Regions from separate parts of the Amycolatopsis sp. FDAARGOS 1241 genome, predicted to be linked through region 2. Evidence: riboswitches for the same ligand, from Rfam matches in the RefSeq annotation. Region 2 holds a riboswitch; the other holds the start of a gene.

Region 1 (9,435 bases), 1.6 Mb from region 2:
CCCGACATGGAGGCGCTGTTCGACGGCATCGACCTCGAGCAGATCAGCGTGTCGATGACGATCAACCCGTCGGCGTGGATCCTGCTCGCCATGTACGTCGCCGTGGCCGAGGAGCGCGGCTACGACCTGAACAAGCTCTCGGGGACGATCCAGAACGACATCCTCAAGGAGTACGTGGCGCAGAAGGAGTGGGTGTTCCCGGTCCGGCCGAGCATGCGGATCGTGCGCGACACCATCGTCTACTGCAGCGAGCGCATGGCGCGCTACAACCCCGTGAACATCTCCGGCTACCACATCAGCGAAGCCGGGGCGAACGCGCTGCAGGAGATCGCGTTCACGATGGCGATCACCAAGGCTTACGTGGAGGATGTCGTCGCGACCGGCGTCGACGTGGACCAGTTCGCGTCGCGGCTGTCGTTCTTCTTCGTCAGCCAGGCGGATCTGTTCGAAGAGGTCGCGAAGTTCCGCGCGGTGCGGCGGTTCTACGCGAAGATGATGAAGGAGACCTTCGGCGCGCAGAACCCGCAGTCGATGCGGCTGCGGTTCCACGCGCAGACGGCGGCGGCCACGCTCACGAAACCGCAGCCGCTCAACAACATCATCCGCACCGCGCTGCAGGCCCTGTCGGCTGTGCTCGGCGGCGCGCAGTCCTTGCACACCAACGGGCTCGACGAGGCGTACACGATCCCGAGCGAGCAGGCGATGAAGGTCGCGCTGCGCACCCAGCAGATCATCGCCGACGAAACCGGCGTGACGAGCGTGATCGACCCGCTCGGCGGCTCGTTCTACGTCGAGAACCTCACCGACCGCCTCGAAGCGGGGATCCACGACTACTTCGCGAAGATCGAGGAGCTCGGCGGCGTGGTCGCGGCGATCGAGCAGGGGTTCTTCCAGCGCGAGATCTCCGACACCGCCTACGCGTTCGCGCGTCGCAAGGCGAGCGGCGACCGGCCCGTGATCGGCGTGAACAAGTACGTCGACGAGGGCCAGGGCGAGAAGATCGAAACGCACAAGCTCGACCCGGAATCCGAGGCCCGGCAGCTCGCACGGCTCAAGCAGGTGCGCGCCGACCGGGACCCCGACCGGGCGAAGGCGGCGATGGAGCAACTGCTCGCCGTGGCGGCCGATCCGTCGGCCAACCTGATGCCGGCGACGGTCGAGGCCGTCAAGGCGCACCTTTCCATGGGAGAGATCACGGGCGCGCTGCGTGATGTCTTCGGGTCCTACACCGAAACCCCGGTGTTCTAGGCCCACTGCAGTTCCTGGAGTCCCTGCCCTTCTCTCAACGACGAGAGTTCCCGGAGGTGACCTGTGTACCAGCAGGTTCCCGCGCCACTCGGTGGCAGCCTCGGCTGGTCCGCCCTCGTGTCCGCCCTGCCCCTGCTCGTGCTGTTCGTGCTGCTGGGCGTGTTCCGCGTCCGCGCCTGGCTGGCCTCGCTCATCGCGCTGGCGCTGTCCATCGTGGGTGCGATCGCGGTGTACGGCATGCCGGCGGGACCGGCGTTCGACTCCGCGCTCGAAGGCGCGGCGTTCGGCCTGTTCCCCGCGCTGTGGATCGTGCTCAACTCCCTGTGGATCTACCAGATGACGAAGGTGTCCGGGCACTTCGACGTGCTGCGGCGCACCTTCGCGAAGATCAGTGACGACCAGCGCGTGCAGGGGGTGATCATCGCCTTTTCGTTCGGTGCGCTGCTGGAGGCGCTCGCCGGGTTCGGGGCGCCGGTCGCGATCTGTTCGGTGATGCTCGTGGCGGTCGGGCTGAAACCGCTGAAGGCGGCCACGGTCGCGCTCATCGCCAACACCGCGCCCGTCGCGTACGGCGCCGTGGCGCTGCCCGTGATCACGCTCGCCAAGGTGACCGGCCTGCCACTGCACGACCTCGCGGCCATGACCGGCCGGCAGGTGCCGATCCTCGCGCTGATCGTGCCGCTGGTGCTCGTGATCGTGCTGGACGGGCGGCGCGGGCTGCGGCAGGCGTGGCCCGCGGCGATCGTGTGCGGCGTGAGCTTCGCGGTCGTGCAGTACCTGATGGCGAACTTCGGCCCGGTGCAGCTGACAGACATCGCGGCGTCGCTGGTGTCCGCGGCGGCCGTGCTCGTGCTGCTGCGGTTCTGGAAGCCGAAGCCGGCGGACGCGCCGGACCGGGCACCCGGCGATGGCGGCACGGCGCCCGTACCGAGCGGGCCCGGCTCCGGCGGCGGCGCGGTCACCGCGGCCGCGGCGACGACGGCGGTGCGGGAGCGGACCGTCGTGGACTCGCGGGCCGACCAGGTTCGCTCGTTCGCGCCATACGCGACGATCATCGTGCTGTTCTCGGTGGCCGCGATCCCGGTGGTGGCCGCGGCACTCGCGTCGACGACGAAGACGTTCAGCCGGCCCGGCCTGCACATCGTGACGGCCGAGGGTAAACCGCTGAGCCTGGTGTCGTACAAGTTCGACTGGCTCGCCGACAGCGGCACGGTGCTGTTCATCGCCGGGGTCGTGTCGGCGTTCCTGCTCAAGGTGCCGCTGCGGGAGGCGGTGCGTGCGTACGGGCAGACGGTCGTGCAGCTGCGCACGGCCGGGCTCACGGTGATGGCGGTGCTCGCGCTCGCCTACGTGATGAACATGTCCGGGCAGACGGCCACGCTCGGGCTGTTCCTCGCCGGTGCCGGTGGACTGTTCGCGCTGCTGTCGCCGCTGCTCGGCTGGTTCGGCACCGCGGTGACGGGTTCGGACACGTCGTCGAACTCGCTCTTCGGCGCTTTGCAGGTCGCGGCCGCGCACGGCGCGCAGCTGCAGCCGGTGCTGATGGCGGCGGCGAACAGCAGCGGCGGCGTCCTCGGGAAGATGATCAGCCCGCAGAACCTCGCGATCGGCGCCAGCGCGGTGGGGCTGGCCGGCAAGGAGGGCCTGCTGTTCCGGCGGGTGCTCGCCGCTTCGGCGGTGTTCGTGCCGCTGATGTGCATCCTCGTGTTCCTGCAGTCCACCCCGGTGCTGTCGTGGATGGTGCCGTGAACCGGGCGGTGGCGAGCGACGCCGTGGAGGAGGCCAACTCCGCGATCGGCGCGGCCGTCTCCACGTGCTCGCTGCCGGCCGCCGACGAAGCGGTGCTGCTGGAGGTGCAGTACGAGCTGATCGAGCTCGCCGAGGCCCTCGCCGCGGGAATGCCGGTGCCGCAGCTGCCGCGGCTGTGGCGAGCCGCGCGGGACCACGGCGGTGTCGTGGTCCCGCGCGGGTTCGCGGTACTGGGTGGGCTCAGCGCCGCGGCCGGGCTGCTGAAACTCGCGCGGGCGGTGCTGCGCCGGGCCGCGCGGGAGGCGCCGGACGACGCTGCGGCCGTCCTCGACCGGGTGAGTGAGGTCCTGCTGGCCTTCGCGTTCCGCGCGGAGGAGCACGAACGGTCGCTCGGGTTCGTCGGGTCCTGTGCCGACTAGTGTGGTCATACCAACAAAGAGGTCATATTGACACTACCGGCGAGCTCCGATTACCTTGAGTGAGCACTACGCGGTGAAGAGGAACTCCGGTGAGATTCCGGGCCGGTCGCGCCACTGTGATCGGACCCCGCCCGGCGGGGTCCGCAGGCAGACCCTCTCGCCGCGTCCATCCTTGAGCGGGTCGCACGAACCCGAGGAGGAGCGTGACCATCATGGGGATGTCGAGGGACCCGTCATGACGTCCGAGGCGGCCTGGGAGCCGGTCCGCCGAGTGCGGATGCACGAACAGGTGCTGGCGCAGATCGAGGAGAAGATCCTCGACGGGAGCCTGCGCGCGGGGGAGAAGCTGCCCAGCGAACGGGAACTCGTGAGCGCGCTCGGCGTGAGCCGCACCAGCGTCCGCGAAGCCCTGCGCGCCCTCGAGGCGATGGGGATCATCGAGGCCCGCACGGGTTCGGGCGCCGACGCCGGGTCGGTCGTCACCGCGCGCTCCACCCCGGCGCTGACCAATCTGCTGCGGCTGCACCTCGCGCTCGCCCGCATCAGCCTGGCCGACTTGGTCGAGACGCGCGTTCAGCTGGAGCGCAACGCGGCCCGCGGCGCCGCGGCGAGCCGCACGCCCGAGGACGTGGCCAGGCTGACGGGGCTCGTCGACGGCATGCGCGCGGCGGACCAGGAATACCAGCAGTTCAACGCGCTGGACACCGAATTCCACGTGAGCATCGCCCGCATCTCGGGCAACGCGCTGGCCACCGACCTGATGCAGGCGCTGCGCGGCGCCGTCGAGTCGGAGATGGCGGCGGCGTTCGCGCGGCTGCCCGACTGGCGCGCCGTCGCGGGCGACCTGGTGACGGAGCACGAGGCGATCCTGCGCGCCATCGAGGCCGGCGACGGGGATCGCGCGGCCGACCTCGTGGCCGACCACATCACCCGCTTCTACCAGGACCGCGTGCTCAACCCCTGAGGCCCGTCGGCATCCGGCGCGGTCGACGTCGCAGGTCATCGCCGGCATTCGCTTCACACTGCCGCGCTGTGGGGTATCGGCTAGACTCATCTGCCTCCTTTTCACGAGAGGGAGGAGTCGGTGATGAGCGACTTCCTCACTTCACAGCACAGCAGGCGGGACGTGTTGCGCGCGGCAGCCGCCATCACACTGGGTTCGGTGGCGCTGGGCGCCTGCGCCTCCGAGGAGGACAACGGCGGGAACACCGGTGGCCAGGCCCCGAAGGAAATCTTCAGTGAACCGTCCACAAAGCTCTCCGGTGATCTGAAAATCCTTCTCTGGAGCCACTTCGTCCCGAACCACGACGTGTGGTTCGATCGGTTCGCGCGCGACTGGGGCTCCCGGGTCGGCGTCAACGTGACCGTCGACCACATCGACCAGGCGCAGATCCCCACCCGGATCGCGGCCGAAATCCAGGCGCGCCAGGGCCACGACCTCATCCAGTACATCGCGACGCTCTCGCAGTTCGAGCCGAGTGTGCTCGACCAGCGGGACCTGGTCAGCGAAGCGACCCGGCGCTGGGGCAAGCAGCTGCCGCTGTGCGAGAAGTCGAGCCTCAACCCCGCCACTGGCAAGTTCTACGCGTATTCGCCGGGCTGGGTACCCGACCCGGGCAACTACCGCAAGTCGCTGTGGGAACCCGTCGGCCTGCCGAACGGCCCGGCCACGTGGGACGAGCTGCTGACGGGCGCGGCGCAGATCAAGAACAGCAAGGGAATCCCGCTCGGCCTCGGCATGTCCCAGGAAATCGACTCCAACATGGTGCTGCGAGCGCTGATGTGGTCCTACGGCGCCTCCGAGCAGGACGCGAACGAGCGGGTCACGATCAACTCGCCGCGGACGATCGCGGCCGTGGAGTACATGACGAAACTTTACGGGCAGGCCATGACGCCCGAGATCTTCTCCTGGAACGCGGCGAGCAACAACCAGGGGCTCGTCGCCGGCAAGCTGTCCTACATCGTCAACTCGATCTCCGCCTGGCGGACCGCGGCCTCGACGAACCCGAGCGTCGCCGACGACACCTTCTTCGTCCCGGCGTTGCGCGGGCCGGCGACCGCGCTGGCCGCGCAGCACGTGCTGTACAACTGGATCATCCCGCAGCACGCCACCGCGGTGCCCGCGGCGAAGGAGTTCCTCCTCCACTACACCGCCAACTTCGCCTCGGCGAGCTACCAGTCGAAGCTGTACGACTTCTCCGCGTGGTCCGCACTGACCCCCGAGGCGCCGAACTGGCTCGCGAACGACCCGTTCGGCTCCCGGCCGGCCGACAAGCTGAAGCTTCTCGCCGACGCCGTCCCGTGGAGTGCCAACATCGGCTACCCGGGCCCGGCCAGCACGGCCATCGGCGAGGTGTTCAGCACCTTCGTCATCCCCAACATGTTCGCCCGGGCGGTACGCGGAGAAGCCACCCCGCAGCAATCTGTCGCCGAGGCGGAGAGGCAGATCAACGCGATCTTCACCAAGTGGCGTGCCGCCGGGCTCGTCGGCGGCTGAGCACGATGGCGGTCGTCGAGGTTCGCGACCTGGTCAAGCAATTCGACGGTGCGCACGGGCCCGCCATCGACCAGGTCAGTCTGGCCGCTGCGGCCGGGGAGTACTTGGTGCTGCTCGGCCCGTCGGGCTGCGGCAAGACGACCCTGCTGCGGACCATCGCCGGGCTGGAACGGCCGACCAGCGGCGACGTGCTGATCGACGGGCACGTGGTGACCGGACTGCCACCCCGGGCGCGCCAGATCGCGATGGTGTTCCAGAGTTATGCCCTCTACCCGCACAAGACGGTGCTGGCCAACATCGTGTTCCCGCTCCGGGCCGTGGGCATGGCCAAGGAGGAACGCGAGGACAAGGCCCGCTGGGCGGCCGAGCTCCTGGGCCTCGACCCGTTGCTGCACCGGAAGCCGCGGCAGCTCTCCGGTGGCGAACGCCAGCGCGTGGCACTGGCCCGGGCACTGGTGCGCGATCCCCAGGTGTTCCTCCTCGACGAGCCGTTGTCGAATCTGGACGCCAAGTTGCGGGCCAGCGCACGGGACGAGCTGAAGCGGTTCCAGCAGGACGTGGGAACCACGACGATCTACGTGACTCACGACCAGGCCGAGGCGATGGGGCTGGGCGACCGGATCGCCGTGCTCAACGCCGGCCAGGTGCGCCAAGCCGGGCCTCCGGTGGAGGTCTACGACGATCCGGCCGACACTTTCGTGGCGACCTTCATCGGCTCGCCACCGATGAACCTGATCCCGCACGACGGCAAGCTGGTCGGGTTCCGCCCGGAGCACCTGCTGCCGGTCGAGAACGTCCCGGCCGGCGAGCGGGTCACGATGCCGCTGGCCGTGGAGCGGCTCGAGTACCTCTCCGGCGACCGGCACGTGTACGGCACGGTGTCCCGGATCGGTGAGCCCACCAGGGTGGTCGCCCGGCTACCGGCCACAGTGGACACCGCGATCGTGGTGGGCGAGACACACGAGTTCGCCGTGCCCGGCGCGCGCTTGCGGTTCTTCGACTCCGCCAGCGGGCAACGCGCCGAGCCGGTCCGCGTGGACGGTGGGTGAGATGGCCACGACTACCGACACGGTCACCAGCCCCGCGACCGCCCCGGCGCGGCGCCGCCTGGCGGACCGCGACGGCCTGCTGGCGTGGGGTTTCCTGCTGCCCAGCATCGTCTACATCGTTGCGCTGGTGGGCGTTCCGTTCGTGCTCGCCATCGCGTTCGCGTTCTCGGACGTGACGGCCGGGGACCCCTCCTTCGATTTCGTCGGCCTGCGCAACTTCTCGCGGGTCTTCCACGATCCCGTGTTCTGGCGGGCCCTGGGCAACACGTTCGTGTTCACCCTGATCTCGATGGTCCTGATCGTGGTGCTGGGCAAGGTGCTCGCCAACATCCTCATCGCGGACTTCCGCGGCAAATGGGTGGTCCGGTTCCTCGTCCTGCTGGCGTGGACGACGCCGGTGGCCCTGTCGTCGATCTCGTGGCTCTGGCTGCTGGATTCCATCTACTCGCCGATCGACTGGATGCTGCGGCAGTTCGGCGCGCTCGGTCCGGCGGAGAACGTGTACTGGCTCGGCCGGCCGGGCCTGGCGATGGCCTCGGTGATCGCGGTCCACGTCTGGCGGCTGACGCCGCTGGCCGCGGTGATCATGATGGCCGGGTTGATGGCCATCCCCAAGGACATCGACGAGGCCGCGCGGGTCGACGGGGCGGGGTACTGGCGGCGGATGTTCGAGATCACGATCCCGCTGGTGCTCCCGGTGGCGGCGGTCGCCGCGCTGTTCGGCGCGATCTTCACGTTCACCGACATGGCCGTGGTCCGCGTGCTCACCCGGGGCGGCCCGAACGACGCCACCCAGGTGCTCGCCAGCTGGGCGTTCTACCGCGGCATCGACGGCGGCGACGTCGCCCAGGGCGCCGTCATCGCGCTGTTCCTGTTCCCGTTGCTGCTCGCCGCGGCGGTGCTCATCCTGCGCGCGGTGCGCCGGATCGAGGTGCGATGACCACCGCCGAGGAGGCCGGCCGGCTGCGGCAGCGGTACGCCAGGCGGCACGTGCTCGCCCGGGTGGGCCTGTACCTGGCGGCGATCGTGGCTGCGCTGAGCTGCGCGGCGCCCTTCCTGTGGAGCCTGATCACGGCGTTCAAGCAGAACCGCGATCTGTACAACCCGCAGAACAACCCCTTCGTGTTCAACCGGCCGCCCACCGCGGACCACGTCACCTACCTGTTCACCGACACCGAGTTCCTGACCTTCGTGGCGAACACCCTGCTCGTCGGGATCCTGGTCGTGCTGATCACGCTCGTGCTCGGCCTGCCGGCCGCCTACGCGCTGGCCCGGCTGGACCGGCCGTGGTCCGGGGCGATGGCGATCGGCATCTTCCTCGTCTACCTCGTGCCCCCGAGCCTGTTGTTCCTCGCGCTGACGCGGATCGTGGTGGCGGTCGGGCTGCAGGACTCGACGTGGTCGCTGGTCCTGATCTACCCCACGATCACCATTCCGGTCTCGGTCTGGCTGCTCATGGGATTCCTCAAGAACATCCCGAAGGACATCGAAGAGCAGGCCATGGTCGACGGATACAGCCGGGTGGGCGCGTTCGTGCGGGCCGTCCTGCCCCTCGCGTACCCCGGCATCGTCGCGGTGGTCGTGTTCGCGTTCACCCTGACCGCGAGCGAGTTCATCTACGCGCTCGCCTTCGTCGCGCCGACGGACCAGATGCCGGTGAGCACCGGCGTCCCGACCCAGCTGGTGCGCGGTGACGTGTTCTTCTGGCAATCGTTGCAGGCCGCGACCGTGCTGGTGGCCGTGCCGATCGCTCTGGTGTTCACCTGGTTCCTCGACCGGTTCGTCGCCGGGTTCACGATGGGCGCGGTCAAGGAGTGACGCGCGGTGCGGTTTCCGGCCCGGATCGGCTTCGAGGCCGCGGACCGGCGTCGGGAACCCGGCTGGGTCGGGGCTTCGAGGTCGGCGGCGCCTAGGCTGGGCGTCGGAGATCACCGACCCGGGGAGTGGGGAAGACATGGCTGACGAAGCCACCGCGCTGGCTGCCTTCGGCTACGAACTGGGCGTGCTCAAGCGCGTCCGCCGCACGGGGTGGTGGCAGGCCGGCGTGCGCGACCCGGAATCGGTGGCCGAGCACAGCGTGCGGGCCGCGCAGCTCGCCGCCGTGCTGGCCGCCGAGGAAGGCGCGTCGCCCGAACGGGCGGCGTTCCTCGCGTTGTGGCACGACACGCAGGAGACCCGCACGGGTGACCTGCCGCATTCGGCGCAGCCGTACCTCGTGAAACCGGATCCGGGCAAGATCACCGCTGATCAAACGGCCGCGCTGCCCGCGCGTTCGGGTTCGGCCGTGCGGTCTGCCGTGGCCGAATACGAAGGCCGGTCCACGGTGGAAGCCCGCTGCGCGAAGGACGCCGACAAGCTCGAAATGCTGCTGCAGGCGCTGGAGTACCGAGCGGTGGGGGTGTCCACAGTGGAGGAATGGATTTCGTCGGCGCGAGCGGGCTTGGTCACGGACACGGCGCGCCGCGTGGCCGAA
Region 2 (9,435 bases):
CTGGATGTTGAGCAGTTCGGCCAGCTCGCGGGTGGTGGCCGCGGCGTAGCCCTTGCGCCGGAACAATGCCGCCGCCATGACGAGGATGCGGTCGGCCACAGCCGGCGAAGCGCGGTTCATGGGAGCCGACGCTAGGCGGGCGCACCCCTGCGCGTCAACCGGGCGCCCGGTCGGTTGCTGGCGGGCAGTGGCCGCGGCTAATGTTCGTTTATTGACACGAATTAACAACGCAGCTAGCGTCGGGCGAGCGCGCGCGAGGGCGCCGGTCCGGCCACTACGGAGGTCCGAGGCCCGCTCGCGTGCGTCGGGCTCCGTGGTCGAGCGCCCCCGGGCCCGGCGGTCGGTCCCGGGTACCGACCCGGAGGAGCACCGTGTCCCCTGAGACCCAGCCGTCTCCCGCCGAGGAGCGGCGCAGCCGCCTCGTCGGGCTCGTCGAGCAGCAGGGGTTCTGCACCGTCGCCGAGCTGTCGAAGGTGCTCGGCGTCTCGGAGATGACCATCCGGCGCGACGCCCGCAAGCTCGTCCGCGAGGGCCGCATGCGCAGCGTGCACGGCGGGGTCACCATGCTGCCCGCCGCCGCGATCGACGGCACCGACTTCCGCGCCCGCTCCGGCCGGCACAGTGGCGCGAAGCAGGCCATCGCGCGGCGGTGATCGAGCTGCTGCCCGACGGCGGCGCGGTCGCGTTCGACGCCGGCACCACCACCAACGCGGTGGCGAACCTGCTGCCGCCGACGCTTCGCCTGCAGGTCGTCACGGCGTCGCTGCCGATCATCAACACCTTGCTGGGCAAGGAGAACCTGGACGTGATCAGTCTGGACGGAACCCTGCACCAGAGTTCGCAGTCCTTCGCCGGGCCGATGACGCTCGCGGCGATCAGGGAGCTGCGGGTGCGCACGCTGCTGCTCGCCGCGTCGAGCGTGACCACCGAGGGCGTGTACTGCGGCAACCACTTCGACGCCGTGTCGAAGCGCGCGCTCGTCGACGTCGCCGACGAGGTGATCCTGCTGGCCGACTCCAGCAAGTTCGCGAGCTCCGCGATGGTGCGGGCGTGTTCCCTCGACGATGTCGACGTGCTCGTCACCGACGACGGGCTGTCCGAAGAACACCGCGCGGCGCTGGCCGAACACCACGTCGAGGTCCGCACGGTCGCCGTCGACGAGGACCACGCCATCGCCTGAACCACGAATGGTACGTTCCTAGCACCAGGATGTTAGTTTATTGACATCGCGTCCTGAGCCACTTATAGCGTGGTTCGTCGTGAGCGATCAGCCGGTGGCACAGCTTTCCGAGATCCTGTCCGGGGCCCCACGAACTGGGGCGGTGGGGCGCGGAGGACGAGATCGGGGCGCTGAACCCGCTCGGCCGCGAACAGGTTCACGCCACCGCGGCCAGCCTGCGCCAGGGCCGGGCCTTCACCCTCCAGACCCGCATGGGAGACCCGGCGGGCGACCCGTTCGCACCGCACCGGCAGCAACCGGTGCGGGTGAACGTCCAGGACCAGGGGACATGGCGCGGCGGGCTGGCGCCGGACATCCCCGGCGGCGGCCGGTTCGCCGACGACTACCTCACTACCACGTGCAGGGGTCCACCAACTACGACGCGCTCGGTCACGTCTGGTACGACGACCGGCTCTACAACGGCTACGACGCCGACACCACCATCGGCGGCCTCGTGCGCGACAGCATCCTGCCGATCGCCGAACACGGCGTCGTCGGCCGCGGTGTGCTCGCCGACCTCGCGCGCCACCGCGGGAAGCGCTATCTCGCCAGCGGGGAAACCTACACCCACCACGACATCGAGGCCGCCGCCGAGCAGCAGGGCGTCGAGCTGCGCAAGCGCGACATCCTCCTCGTGCGCACCGGCCGCACGGTGTTCTTCCGCGAGACGCCGACCGCCGAATTCCACGCGAGCTGGCCCGAACCCGGTCTCGTGTACTCACCCGGTCTCGCCGAGTGGTTCCGCGACCGGGAGATCCCGAACATCGGCTCCGACACGATCGGGGTCGAGACCTCCCCTCGACCCCGCCGCCGGGGCGAAACTGCTCGTCCACAGTGCACTCATGCGCAACCTCGGTGTGCTGTTCCTCGAGATCTGCGACCTCGAAGCGCTGGCCGACGACTGCGCGGCCAGTGGGACTTCTTCTACGTGGCCGGGCCGCTCAAGATCGTCCACGCCACCGGCGGCCCGGTGAACCCGGTCGCCATCGAGTAGGCACGACCAGAGCGCAACCGTCGCGCAGGAACGGTTCCCGGTCCGGGAACCGGTGCTCGACCCGCGCGAAAACCACGAGTCCAGGAGACGGAGAGGACCGCTCGTGATGGGTGTCGACCAGGCCCTCGTGCCGGAGCAGGAGATCCGGGCGGCGCAGGAGAGCTTGCGCAAGGTCCGCGCCCGCGGGGTGCGGTGGCTGCTCGACCGCGTCGCCGACGACGGCAAGCCCGGCGCGGCCGACATCCGCAACGGCTACTACCGGATGCCGTGGGTCTTCGCGGTCGTCGGCGAACGCGAGGTCGCGGCGCGGGTGCTGTCGTGGATCGAGCGCACCACCCTGACAGCGGAAGGCGATCTGCGCGAGGGCGTGCCGCGCGAGGCTTTCGTGCACCGGTGGGCGACCTACCCGCACTCGTTGCTGGCTCAGGGGGCGTGGGCGCTCGAACGCTACGACACCGCGCTCGCGCTCGTGAACACCATGCGCACCACGTTCCAGGACCCCGAGACCGGTGGGTCGTACATGGAGCGTCCGGAAGCGCGCAGCAGACGGCAGTTCATCTTCCCCACGGCGCAGATGGGGCTCGCCGCGCTCGCGAGTGGACAGTCCGATGTGGCCGAAGGCGCGTTCGGCTGGTTCGACCGCCTGTGGGCGGCGCAGCCGGAGCTGCCGGACGTGCTCTACGCCTCGGGGGGACCGCAGGGCCTGCGCACCGTGGCCGACCACGACGACGAGTTCATCGGCAAGGTCGACTTCCGGCAGCCGCGCCAGGCCTTCTACAACCCGGGCATCAGCGCGGCGTTCCTGAGCCGCTGCTACATGGTGACCCGCAACGAGCGGGCGAAGGAGATCGCCACCGGCATCCTGAAGCTCTCGGCCGGCGGGACCCAGGACCAGTACAGCTGGTGGGAGTCCAGGCAGATCTGCAAGTTCGGCTGGGGTTCGGCGATGGCGGCCGAGATCGACCCCGCCGGCGATCACATCCGGCATGTGCTGCGCATGGCCCGCTGGTACGTCGAATCGCAGCGCGAGGACGGCAGCTGGGTGCCGAGCGGGTTCCTGGTGCCCGAGCCCGACGACAGCCACGCCATCGAGAAGACCACCGAGCACACCCTGTGGGTGAGCCTGATGCTGACGACGCTCGCCGGCGCCACCGGCCGGGGCCCCGTGGCCGCCGGCCGCAGACCGGAACCCCGTCATGACCACTTCGGGCGCGTTGCTCGCCGTGCGCGACGCGTGAGCCACAGCGGGGGAACCGGCGGCTTCAGCGCCGGGGTGACCGTTGGTCACCACCGCGGGCGCGCCGTCGCGATGCTCGTCAGCAACCAGGGCAGCCCCGCCTTCTCCTTCCGCCTCGGACACGCCGCGCGGCTGGTGTTGGGCAGGCGAAGACCCCCGGCGCGCGAGCGCGCCGGCACCGTGGCCAGCCTGGCGCACCGACGCCGTCGCGATCGCCCGCGCATCAGTGGCCGGGCACGTCGCGCAGGTGCACGCCCGGCTGGCCCCGGGCGGCTCGCGGCAAAGATCACCGAGCACCACCTCGGCCGCGTGTGGACGCCCCGGCTCCAGCCCACTGGGCCCGCACCGGACATCACGGTCGTCCACCACGAGATCGCCGCGTCCGGAGCTGTCGTGGCGGATGTCGCGATCACCTTCACCGCCACCACCCAGCGCGTGCGGATGATCGTCCTGCCGTCCGGCGAGCTCGGCGGACGGTGGGGCACAGGGCGAGCCCGGCGACGACGGGCAGCAGCGTGCACGCCACAGGCGCGATGAGCCGGCGGTCACGGCACCGGCACTGCTGCCACAGCTGCGCGGCGAGTGCCGCGAGACCGAACCCGCTCACCACCACGGCGAGACCCACGAGCGGCGCGCCGCCGACGGACGCCAGCGACAGGTACGCGCCTTCGGGCTGGTCGAGCGCGGGGTCGTCGCCGTCGACGGCAGTGGCGGTCTCGGGCCACACGAGCAGGTCGGGTTTGGGGACCTGGCCGGTCTGGATCTGCGCCAGCAGCTTCGAGCTCTCGGCGAGGTGGTTCTGCCGCCGGACGTCTCGCCGGCCTTCCAGCGCGATGCCGATGTCGGGTGCGTTGGCCTGCACGGTCGCGACGGTGAGGGACCCGTCCGGCGGTCCCGGCGGATCGGCTCTCCTCCCGCCCCGGCGGCTGAATCGGTTTTGCTCGCTCGGCAAACCAATTTGGCCCCCTCCCACCCGCGTGGTTGGTTGGTTCCGGGGAGACCATCACAGCCGAAGGGGACGCCGATGACGGACCAGGGTCAGGACTGGGACGGGATGTACCGCAGCCGGGAGCAGGTGTTCAGCGGGGAGCCCAACGCGGTGCTCGTGGCGGAAGCCGCCGGGATCACGCCGGGGCAGGCGCTTGACGTCGGGTGCGGGGAGGGGGCCGACGCGGTGTGGCTGGCGCGCCGGGGGTGGCGGGTGACCGCCGTGGACGTGTCGGAGACCGCGCTGCGGCGCGGCGTCCGGAGCGGGCGCGACGTGGCCGAACGGATCGCCTGGACGCGAGCCGACCTGAGCAGCACGGCGATGCCGGCGGGGGCGTTCGAGCTGGTGTCCGTGCAGTACTTCCCACTGCGGAAGCAGGACGAAGGCGCACTCGACCGGCTGCTGGCCACCGTGGCGCCCGGCGGGACGCTGCTGGTCACCGGGCACGATCCAGAAGACGAGGGCGTCGACTACGGCGACTACTACCGGCCCGACGAAATCGCCCGGAGGCTGGCCGGGTGGACCGTCGAGGTGCACGAGGCACGCCCGCGCACCACGCCCGGGCCTGAAGGGACTCACCACACGCGCGACGTGGTCCTCAAAGCGATTGCCCCGCAGCAGTCCACGGAGTGAGAATCGCGGCATGGGCCGCGAGCCGACGAGTCACGAGGCAGCACAGGGCGCCCCTGGGACGCTTCGTACGAGGACGGGCCGGCGCCGTGGGACTTCGGCGGGCCGCAGCCGGCGTTCGTGCACACCGCGGACGAGGGCGGGTTCACCGGCGAGGTCCTCGACGCGGGGTGCGGCTCGGGGGAGAACGCGCTGCTCGTCGCGGCGCGAGGGCTGCACGTGCTGGGTGTCGACGTCGCCGAAACCGCGCTGAACAGAGCCCGCGAGAAAGCCGCCGGCCGGGGCCTCGCGGCCGAGTTCGCGACCGCCGACGCGTTGCACCTCGAGGACCTCGGCCGCCGCTTCGACACCGTGCTCGACTCCGGGCTGCTGCACACCTTCGACGCTGCCGAGCGGGCCCGCTACGTCGCCGCGCTCGCGGCCGCCACCAATCCTGGCGGCACGCTGTACGTCCTCTGCTTCAGCGATGCCGGACCGGACACCGGACCGCACCCCGTCACCGAGGCCGAGCTGCGCGAAGCCTTCACACCCGACACCGGCTGGCGCCTCGCGAGCCTCGAACGCGAGCGCGTGCACACGCGTTTCCACGAGCACGGGGCCCCGGGCTGGTTCGCGACGGTCCAGCGGCTCTGAATTGCTCCGTCGGGTGCTGATCCCGGCCGTCCGACCCGGCGAAGAGGCACGGAACACCCGCCGGGCGATTGACGCGCGGACAGCCGGGGCCGTACCGTTCTGCCCGCGTGACGGCTACTCGGAAGCCGGTGTGAATCCGGCACGGTCGCGCCACTGTGAGCCCGAAAACGAGGGCGAGTCAGGTCGAGCAGCCGCCACGGGTCCACCCGCAAGGGACGCGTCATCCCGAAGGAGACAATCGATGGCCACCATCCCGGCCGACCGCTCGACCCCGGTCGTCCTGCCCGTTTCGAAGGCCGCGCTGTGGCTCGGCCTGAGCGTGGCGGCGGCGCTGCTGCTCTACTACTTCATCGGTATCGACCAGGGCGCGGTCTCGCTGTTCGGCAGCGACACCCACGTCCACGAGTTCGTGCACGACGCGCGGCACTTCCTCGGCTTCCCCTGCCACTGACGCGCACGGAAACGGACAACCGAACATGGAGAAGAAGCTCGTCCTGCGCGGCCTGCTCGCCGGCGCGCTGGGCGGTCTGCTGGCGTTCGTCTTCGCGCGCATCTTCGCGGAGCCGCAGATCCAGGCCGCCATCGACTACGAGTCCGGGCGAGACGCCGCCGAAGAAGCCCTCAACCACGGCGGCCTGGCCGGCATGGAGCACGACGGGCCGGAGGTGTTCAGCCGCGCCGTGCAGGCCAACGTCGGCATCGGTGCGGGAATGATCCTCTTCGGCGTCGCGATGGGGCTGCTGTTCGCGGTGGTCTACACGGTGTGCCTCGGCCGCGTCGGCCAGGTGCGGGCCCGCGTGCTGGCCCTGCTCGTCGCCGGCGCGGGGTTCCTCTCCCTCTACCTCGTGCCGTTCCTGAAGTACCCGGCCAACCCGCCCGCCGTCGGCCACGCCGACACGATCGGGGCGCGCTCGGGCCTCTACCTCGTGCTGGTCGCGGCGTCGATCATCTTCCTCGTCGGCGCCGTGCTGCTGGGCCGCCGGCTCGCACCGAAGCTCGGCACCTGGAACGCGACGCTGGTCGCGGGGGCCGCGTTCGTGGTCGTGTCGGCGGTCCTGATGGCGCTGCTGCCGTCGCTGGGCCAGCTGTCGGCCAACGTCGCCGAGTACGGCGGGCAGGCCACCGAAACGCCGCTGCCGCTGAAGAACGACGCCGGCGCCATCGTGTACCCGGGTTTCCCGGCCGACACGCTGTTCGCGTTCCGCCTCAACTCGGTGCTCGCGCAGCTGATCCTGTGGACCACGATCGCGCTGGTGTTCGGCCCGCTGGCCGAGCGCGTGCTCTCGGGCGGCCGCAAGGAGAAGGCCACCGCCGCCGCGTGAACCCGTTCTTCACTTTCGGCACGCACACCGCGGGCGACGAGCCCGCGGCGTCGTGGCGTCCGCTGGCAGAAGTCCTCGACGACGGGCCCGTGCTGCGTGAGCGCGTGGCCCGGGTCCGGGCCGTCCTCGCCGCCGGGGGAGGCGACGTCGAGCTGCGCGTCGCCGCCTCGGTGGCGCACCTGGGCCTCGCGGCCCGCCTGCTCTCCCCGGCCCTGGCTCTGGCAGCCGAGGGCAAAGGCCCCGACTACGCCGGCGCCTGGTGGCAGCCCGAGGTGGGCGGCGCGTTCCCGCTGTCCCTGCCGGCGCCGAAGAAAACCGCCGACGTGGTCGGGCACTTCGCCCGCCACGTCCTCGACGGTCCGATCGCCCGCCTCGACCACGCCCTCGGCGCCTTCTCCGTCGCCGCGGCCATCCGCCGCGGCAACGTCGCCTCCGCGCTCAACGGCGCCGCCACGATGCTCCGCCAGGAGCATCCGGAGTGGACGTCCGAAGTGGACACGATCGTCGAGCAGATCTTCGCGCTGCCCGTCCTCGCCGGCACGTTCACCCGCGAGGGCGGGCGTTTCCGCCGCCGCAGCTGCTGCCTGATCTACCGCGCCGCGCCGGATCACGACGGGCCGAAGTGCGGCGACTGTGTCCTGCTCGGCTGACACCGATCAGCTCCGCCGCGGCGCCAGCAGCAGCGCGGTGAACGTGACGGCACACGCCAGCACGATGTAGAGCGCGATCACCCACGACCCGCCGAACCCGGCGAACAGCGCGGCCGCGATGAACGGCGCCGGACCGCTCGTGATGAGGCCGCCCACCTGGTAGGCCGACGGACACACCCGTGTAGCGGTGTTCGGCGCCGAACAGCTCGGCGAGGAAACCGGCCATCGCGCTGTAGGTGGTGGCGTGGCCGAGGGTGAACAGGAGGAACATCGCGACGAGCACGGCGACCGGAGCGCCCGTGTCGAGCAGCCAGAAGAACGGGAACGCCACGGCGGCCGAGTACACGGCGCCCACGAGGAGCACCTTGCGGCGGCCGATGCGGTCGGCGCTGATCGCGACCAGCGGCACCGCGGCGATGTCCACAAGGGACGCGATGATCAGGCAGGTCAGCACCGTGCCGCGGGAGACACCGGCTTCGCCCGGGCCGTAGGAGAGCACGAAAACGCTCGCGATGTAGAACGGGATGTTCGTGCCGGCCTGCGCGAAGATGCCGACGAGCACCGCGCGCAGTGAACGGCGCAACGTGTCCTTAAGCGGGAACGACGGCACCTCGGCGCGGGCGAACTCCGGCGTCTCCTCGAGCCGCGACCGCACGTACAGCCCGACGGCGATCAGCACCGCGCTGGCCAGGAACGGCAGCCGCCAGCCCCAGCTCAGCAGCTGGTCCTTCGGCAGCTGCTGCACCGCGAGGAACGCCCCGGCCGACAGCACGAGCCCCGCGGGCACGCCGGCTTGCGGCCAGCTGCCGTAGAACGCGCGCCGGTTCGGCGGGGCGTGCTCCACGGCCATGAGCACGGCACCGCCCCACTCACCGCCGACCGCGAAACCCTGCAGCAACCGCACCAGCACCAGCAGGAGCGGCGCGGCGACGCCGATCTGCGCGTAGGTCGGCAGCAGGCCGATGGCGACCGTCCCGCCGCCCATCAGCAGCAGCGACAGGAACAGCATCCGCTTGCGGCCGACGCGGTCGCCGAAGTGCCCGAACACGATGCCGCCGAGCGGGCGCGCGACGAACGCGACGCCGAATGTCGCGAAAGCCGCCAGGGTGGCGGCGAGCGGGTCGAGGGTCGGGAAGAATTCCTTGTTGAACACGAGCGTCGCGGCCGAGCCGAAGAGGAAGAAGTCGTACCACTCGATGGCGGTCCCGACGAAACTCGCGAACGCCACGCGCGCGGGTTTTACCCGCGTCGCCTGTTGCTGATCGACAACCACGACAACCTCCAGCGTCATCGGTGAGAGGGCACGGTCGCGCGCGGCACGGGCCCGTGCCGGCGCACTGGCCGAGGAGTGGACACCGCGGTCCCGGCGCGTACCGGGACGAGCGGCGGACGCCCAGGCCGCCGATCTTCAACGCCGTGACCTGGGGCGTTGCGCGGAACGATACCTGTATTGACCGATCGGTACAAGACCTTGGGAGAAGTCGATCTAGGCGCGCTGGACGGCTCGTGTTCAAGCGGTCCGGCACCACTCGGCGGCGCCGGTGGGTGCGGGCGGAAAACAACGATCGTGAACGCGCGGCGCCGTGGTCGCGGGGGCCGGCCGAGTGAACTTGGTCCGGACCACGGCAGGCTGGGCCGGTGCCTCGAGAGGACCGCAGGAGCGCCGGGTGGGCACGTGTCCCACTCGACGCCCGTGGTGGCGCGTGGCCGGGATCGCCACAGCCCGGGCGCGGGGCCGACCTCCCTGTGCGGCAGGGGATCC

The links. Region 2 has a riboswitch for cobalamin ahead of I6J71_RS27585 (CbtB-domain containing protein). Riboswitches for the same ligand answer to the same signal wherever they lie in the genome.
Region 1: it holds a riboswitch for cobalamin, as region 2 does, so the genes downstream of both, I6J71_RS19830 (FadR/GntR family transcriptional regulator) here and I6J71_RS27585 (CbtB-domain containing protein) in region 2, are expected to answer to the same signal.

Annotation. Positions count from the first base shown of each region.
Region 1 is NZ_CP069526.1:4,022,505-4,031,939, forward strand. It holds gene I6J71_RS19815 (methylmalonyl-CoA mutase family protein) at 1-1,248, shown strand, start outside; gene I6J71_RS19820 (L-lactate permease) at 1,312-2,997, shown strand; gene I6J71_RS19825 (hypothetical protein) at 2,994-3,416, shown strand; cobalamin riboswitch at 3,441-3,592, shown strand; gene I6J71_RS19830 (FadR/GntR family transcriptional regulator) at 3,652-4,380, shown strand; gene I6J71_RS19835 (ABC transporter substrate-binding protein) at 4,504-5,913, shown strand; gene I6J71_RS19840 (ABC transporter ATP-binding protein) at 5,919-6,962, shown strand; gene I6J71_RS19845 (carbohydrate ABC transporter permease) at 6,964-7,902, shown strand; gene I6J71_RS19850 (carbohydrate ABC transporter permease) at 7,899-8,780, shown strand; gene I6J71_RS19855 (HD family hydrolase) at 8,917-9,435, shown strand, end outside.
Region 2 is NZ_CP069526.1:5,607,887-5,617,321, reverse strand. It holds gene I6J71_RS27625 (TetR/AcrR family transcriptional regulator) at 1-120, opposite strand, end outside; gene I6J71_RS27620 (DeoR family transcriptional regulator) at 372-653, shown strand; gene I6J71_RS27615 (DeoR/GlpR family DNA-binding transcription regulator) at 650-1,180, shown strand; gene I6J71_RS27610 (cyclase family protein) at 1,578-2,213, shown strand; gene I6J71_RS27605 (hypothetical protein) at 2,320-3,987, shown strand; gene I6J71_RS27595 (bifunctional 2-polyprenyl-6-hydroxyphenol methylase/3-demethylubiquinol 3-O-methyltransferase UbiG) at 4,475-5,071, shown strand; partial or broken gene I6J71_RS27590 (class I SAM-dependent methyltransferase) at 5,183-5,701, shown strand; cobalamin riboswitch at 5,774-5,909, shown strand; gene I6J71_RS27585 (CbtB-domain containing protein) at 5,943-6,152, shown strand; gene I6J71_RS27580 (CbtA family protein) at 6,178-7,023, shown strand; gene I6J71_RS27575 ((2Fe-2S)-binding protein) at 7,020-7,673, shown strand; gene I6J71_RS27570 (MFS transporter) at 7,567-8,964, opposite strand.